DNA from 2 places in the Mesorhizobium sp. M0960 genome. Region 1 is predicted to be linked to the other one. Evidence: predicted binding sites of a transcription regulator. Region 1 holds the regulator's gene; the other holds the start of a gene.
The links. Region 1 encodes LexA, which represses DNA repair genes until DNA is damaged. Its sites were predicted from a motif close to TGTTCNNNNTGTGTTCNG; they were not measured.

Region 2: dnaE (DNA polymerase III subunit alpha) is a predicted target of LexA. The motif match lies at 1,628-1,645, and genes of this name have one in related genera.

What each region holds. Positions count from the first base shown of each region.
Region 1 is NZ_JAMYNN010000007.1:16,043-19,286, forward strand. It holds gene NKH63_RS15095 (ComEC/Rec2 family competence protein) at 1-1,152, shown strand, start outside; gene lexA (transcriptional repressor LexA) at 1,146-1,877, opposite strand; gene kynU (kynureninase) at 2,349-3,244, shown strand, end outside.
Region 2 is NZ_JAMYNN010000001.1:818,444-821,687, forward strand. It holds gene NKH63_RS04085 (acetyl-CoA carboxylase biotin carboxylase subunit) at 1-1,471, shown strand, start outside; gene dnaE (DNA polymerase III subunit alpha) at 1,912-3,244, shown strand, end outside.

The DNA of each region.
Region 1 (3,244 bases):
GAGGTGGTCGGTCCGAGCTTCCAGATGTCCTTCGCCGCGACGGCGGCCCTTGTCGGCGCCTATGCAGGCTGGTCCGATTACCGCGCCGGCGGGGCCACCACGCCGCCGCCCCGGCGGTCGCCGCTACGCTTTGCCACTAGAAAGGTACTGCTGGGCATGGGCGGCCTGGCGATGACCTCGATCATTGCAGGGAGCGCCACGGCGCTTTTCGCCATATGGCATTTCCAGCGCGTGGCGCCGCTCAGCCTGTTCGCCAATCTGGCCATCATGCCTATCGTCTCACTGGTCGTCATGCCCTTCGCCGTCCTCAGTGCGCTGGCGATGCCGTTCGGCGCGGATGGGCCTTTCCTCTACGTGATGGGCAAGGGGCTGACGGCGATGATCGCCCTGTCCGGGTGGATCTCCGAGCGCTCGCCGATCGATGCGGTCGGGCTGATTTCGCTGAGATCTGTCCTTTTGGTGACGATCGCCCTCGTCATTGCCAGCATGGCGACGACCTGGTTGCGGCTCGTGGCCCTTCCTTTTGCGCTCGCCGGCTTGCTAACGACAACGCAGACGCGCGTACCCGATGTATTGATCTCGGAGGACGCACGGCTCGTCGCGCTGCCGATCGGCAGCGGTGAACTCGCGGTCAACCGGGCACGCCCGAATGAGTTCACCATCGACAACTGGAAACGCGCGCTCACATCAGAGGCTATCGTCGCGCCGGAAACACCTGGAAAGAACGATCCGCAATTCGACATTGCCGATCCGGCCGACTTACCGCCGGGCATGCCGTTCATTTGCACGGACGGTCTCTGCCTTGCCAGGCATCCATCCGGCGCGATCATCGCGCTAGCCAATGACCGCGATACTGCACGGCCAGCCTGCGCCTTTGCCAGCTTGATCGTCATCGACGACGCCACCGCCCATAATCCCTGCTACTACGATCGGCTGGTCCTCGTCGTCACCAAACGGCAACTGGCGCGCGCGGGAAGTGCGGCCGTCTATTTCGATCCACAAGCGGCAACACGCGCCGAAATCCGCTTCGCCGTCGAAAAATCATACCGGCCCTGGCACGTGCAGCGGAAATTTTCACGCGCGGCGCGGGGCATGCCGCCATACCGCAGAGCCGACAAGCCAAAAGCCGGCGCCAAGGGCGCAGCTCAGTAGCGGCGGATCAGCCCAACGAGCTTGCCCTGCACCTTGACCCTGTCTGGTCCGAAGATGCGCGTCTCGTAGGCCGGATTGGCGGCTTCCAGGGCGATCGAGGCGCCCTTGCGGCGGAACCGCTTCAGCGTCGCTTCTTCCTCGTCGACCAGTGCCACCACGATCTCACCGGGGCTCGCCGTATCGGCATTGCGGATGATCACCGTGTCGCCGTCGAAAATGCCAGCCTCGATCATCGAATCGCCTTTGACCTCGAGCGCATAATGCTCGCCGCCCATGATCATGTCCGGCGGCACCGAGATCGAATGCGTCTGGTGCTGGATGGCATCGATCGGCACACCAGCGGCGATGCGGCCCATCACCGGGATAGACACGGCGGCGACGATATCGTCGTCATTGCCGGCTGCAGGGACGCGCGACGATGTCGGCTTGCCTTGCCGAGGACCTTGCCCAAGACTGCCCTGGATGACACTCGGCGAGAACTTGCGTGCCGCATTGAGGCCGGGGGCGATCGAATCGGGCAGGCGCAGCACCTCCAGCGCACGGGCCCTGTTGGGCAAACGGCGAATGAAGCCGCGCTCCTCCAGCGCCGTAATCAGCCGGTGGATTCCCGATTTGGAAGCCAGGTCGAGCGCTTCCTTCATCTCGTCGAAGGAGGGCGGGATACCGCTTTCCTTCAGCCTTTCGTGGATGAACATAAGCAGTTCGTGTTGTTTGCGTGTCAGCATAGCGACCCCCAACAGAATCAGAAAAACAAACCCAGAACAAACACTATCTGTTCCAGTTGTGTTCCGCAACTGTTTAAAGTTTAATGAATGTGTTAGGGCTCGGGTAACGATACCACTCGCCAAACCGGGACGCTGCATTTTCACCGCCGCGGGCCTCATCGCCTTGATTCTGCTTTCGTTTGCGGCCTCTGGGTTTCCAGAAGGCGGCACTGGTATCGGCCGTCAGCCGGCAAAGGGGCACGGAATTGAAGCCGTATCGACTGTGCGGTTTGGTCAATGCACCGTGAACGAAACGAACTCAAAACGCCAACGTTGGGTTGGCTTGGCTCCTGGTTTCCACCGCGTGGTCAGGCAACTTGTCGCCGGTGGAGCCTTGCTGCGCGATACCAGGTAATGGAGAACCGCTCGTGACCGATGGATGCCGTCGATGCGTGTCCGGCGTTGCGGTGAATCTTGGGGAGCAGACAAATCATGACAGGAATTCCCGATCTCGTGGCCATAAGGGCGATGGATGCTGCAGATCCGCTGCGCGCGATGCGCGACCGCTTTGTGCTGCCGCAAGGAGTGATCTATCTCGACGGCAATTCGCTAGGGGCCGCTTCGCGTGCCGCTTTCGATGAATTGAGCAAGGCAGTGACCGAAGAATGGGCGCATGATCTCATCCGCGCCTGGAACACGGCCGGCTGGTTCAACATGCCGCTCGAACTTGGCGACCAGCTCGGGCGCCTGATCGGTGCCGCGGCCGGCCAGACGGTGGTCTGCGACACGACATCGGTCAACATCTACAAGCTGCTGCACGCCGCCATGGCCATGCGGCCGGAGCGGCAGGTCATCGTCGCCGAGGGCGACAGTTTTCCGACAGACCTCTACATGGCTGAGGGTGTGGTTTCGACGCGAAAAGATACGCTGCTGCGCCTCTCGGGGGTCGACGCGCCGAGCATCGAAGAGCTGATCGACGAACGCACCGCCGTGGTGCTGGTCAACCACGTCAACTACAAGTCGGGCGAACTGCGCGACATGCCGGCGCTGACGCGCAGGGCCCAGGAAGCCGGGGCGATGATCGTCTGGGATCTCTGCCACACCGCCGGTGCGATGCCAGTCGAGCTCGACACGGCAAACGCCGATTTTGCCGTTGGCTGCACCTACAAATATCTGAATGGCGGACCGGGCGCGCCTGCCTTCATCTATGCGGCTGAGCGGCATCTTGCCGACATCCAGCAGCCGCTCACCGGCTGGTGGGGCCATGCACGGCCCTTCGCCTTCGAGCCAGGCTATGCGGCCGGCACCGGCATCCGCCGGTTTCTGTGCGGCACCCAGCCGGTCCTGTCTATGCGCACGCTGAAGGGCGCGCTCGACATCTGGAACGA
Region 2 (3,244 bases), on a different contig from region 1:
CGACCGGGCGCGCTCGGAAGCCAAAAGCTCGTTCGGCGATGACCGCGTCTTCATCGAGAAGTTCATCGTCGATCCGCGCCATATCGAAATCCAGGTGCTTGCCGACGCGCATGGCAACACGCTCTATCTCGGCGAGCGCGAATGCTCGATCCAGCGCCGCAACCAGAAGGTCGTAGAGGAGGCGCCGTCGCCGTTCCTCGATCCCAAGACCCGCAAAGCCATGGGCGAGCAGTCTGTGGCGCTGGCCAAGGCGGTCGACTACCAGAGCGCCGGCACGGTCGAATTCATCGTCGATAGCGACAAGAACTTCTATTTCCTGGAAATGAATACGCGCTTGCAGGTCGAGCATCCGGTGACGGAACTGGTCACCGGCATCGACCTGGTCGAGCAGATGATCCGCGTGGCGGCCGGCGAAAAGCTCGCCATCAAGCAGGGCGACGTCAAGCTGAACGGCTGGGCGGTGGAAAGCCGCCTCTATGCCGAAGACCCATATCGCAACTTTCTGCCGTCGATTGGCCGGTTGACGAGATACCGGCCGCCGGACGAGGGGCAATTTGGCGAAATAGTCATCCGCAACGATACTGGCGTCACCGAAGGCTCGGAAATCTCGATGTTCTATGATCCGATGGTCGCCAAGCTGTGCACCTGGGCGCCGACACGGCTTGCGGCAATAGATGCGATGTCGGAAGCGCTGGACAGTTTCGTCGTCGACGGCATCGAGCACAACATACCGTTCCTGGCGGCGCTGATGCAGCATCCGCGCTGGCGGGAAGGGCTGATATCGACCGCTTTCATCGTCGAGGAATACCCCGACGGCTTCGCGCCGATCGTGCCAGACGCCGAGGAGAAAGCGGTGCTGGCCGCGATGGCTACCGCAGTCGAACTGCTGCGCCGCGACCGGCTCGACCGGCTGGGCGGGCGGCTGGCGCCGCATTCTGGCGCCTTGAAACGCGATTGGGTGGTGAAGATCGGCCGGGATTATCTTTCGGTCGCCATCGTCGAAGGCATGATTTCCATTCCGATGGAGCTCGACCTCACAATCGACGGCGGCAAGGCACTGAGGGTGACCTCCGACTGGCGGCCGGGCGATCTCATCTGGCGCGGCACGGTCGGCGGCCGCAAAGTCGCGGCGCAGGTCAGGCCGGAGCTGAACGGGTTCCGCCTTGCCTGGAAAGGCATGTCTGTGACAGCCCGCGCCATGCTGCCGCGCACGGCCGAACTCGAAAGGCTGATGCCGGAAAAAGTGGCGCCGGACACGTCGAAGATGCTGCTCTGCCCGATGCCTGGCCTCGTCGTGTCGATCGCGGTTGCCGAGGGGCAGGAGGTCAAGGCCGGCGAGACGCTGGCTGTGGTCGAGGCGATGAAGATGGAAAACGTGCTGCGCGCCGAGCGCGATCTCATCGTATCGAAGCTCAACGCCAAGCCTGGCGACAGCCTTGCGGTCGATGCGGTGATCATGCAATTCGCGTGAGGCTGAAATCCGCCTCGGCGCCGGCCTGGGACGTTGGAGATTAGCGAAAGCCGAGGTGACGGCCAATCTCCCCCCTCGTGGGGGAGATGTCCGGCAGGACAGAGAGTGGCGCGAAGAAACGCGACCTGACAATTCGTTGGCCGCCGCAACGTATTTTGTTCTTGCTTTGTGCCGGCAGCTATGCTATTAGTCTGGGTATGGTGCTAAATGGCTCCAACGACCCGCCCGCTGTGGCGGGTTTTTTGTTTTCAGGCCTGACGTCGGCGGGACAGCGCCCCTCTCTGTCCTGCCGGACATCTCCCCCACGAGGAGGGAGATTGGCAGGTTCGGCGGTGCTCTAAACTCACAAAGCTCCAATCGCTTCCGCTGGACTCGTGTTACCCGGTGCCGGACAATACATCTTCATCGACTGAGTCCTTGTGAGGCGGCGCGAAAAAACCATGGCGGATGAGAGACTTCCACGCGATCCCTTGCTGCGCGAGGCCTATGCGAAGGCGTCGCGGGCGGAGCAGGCGGCGCGTCGGTTCATTCATCTGCGCGTGCATTCGGCCTATTCTCTGCTCGAAGGCGCCTTGCAGCTCGGCAAGATCGTCGGCCATGCGGTGCAGGACGAGTGCCCGGCAATCGCCGTCACCGACACCAACAATCTGTTCGGCGCGCTGGAATTCGCCCAGAAGGCGGTAAAGGACGGCATTCAGCCGATCATTGGCTGCCAGATCGACCTCGCCTTTTCCGGTGAGGCGAGCGACAGCCAGCGCGACCGCAGGCGGCAAGGACCGGAGATGCGGCCGGTCGTCCTGATCGCCGCAACCGAGGCCGGCTACGGCAATCTGGTCAGGCTGGTCAGCCGCGTCTACCTCGAGACACCGCCCGGCGAAGCGGTGCATCTGACGACCGAGATGCTGCAGGGCCACTCCGACGGTCTGATCTGCCTTACGGGCGGGCCGCGAGGCCCGATCGGCAATGCCTTGAAAGAGGACCGCCGCGAACTCGCCGAGACCCGGCTCCTGGCGCTCAAGGGCCTGTTCGGCGACCGGCTCTATGTCGAGCTTGAGCGCGTCTCCGGCTATGACCGCACGATCGAGCAGTCGTCGGTCGACCTCGCCTACCGCCACGATCTGCCGCTGGTTGCCACCAACGAGGCGTTTTTCTTTTCTCGTGAAGACTATGAGGCGCATGACGCGCTGATCGCCATCGCCGAAGGCTCCGTGGTTGCGGCCGACAATCGCCGCCGCCTTTCGCCCGACCACTTCCTGAGAAGCCAGGCCGATATGGCGAGGCTGTTCGCCGACCTGCCGGAAGCAATCGACAACACCGTCGAGATCGCGCTGCGCTGCTCCTACTATCCGAAGACCCGCAACCCGATCCTGCCGCGCTTTGCCGGCCGCGATGTCGCCGACGCCGACGCGGCGGTTAAAGCGGAGGCGCAGGAACTTGCCCGGCAGGCGCATGAAGGGCTGGAGGCGCGGCTGGCGGCGCATGGGCTCACACCCGGCTACACGGCCGAGCAATATCGCGAGAGGCTGGATTTCGAGCTCGGGGTCATCGAGAAGATGAAATATCCGGGCTATTTCCTGATCGTTGCCGACTTCATCAAATGGGCCAAGGCACAAGGCATTCCGGTCGGCCCGGGCCGCGGTTCGGGCGCCGGCTCGCTGGTTGCGTATTCGACGACCATCACCGACATCGATCCGCTGCGCTTTTCGCTGCTGTTCGAGCGCTTTCTCAATCCCGACCGCGTGTCGATGCCCGACTTCGACATCGACTTCTGCC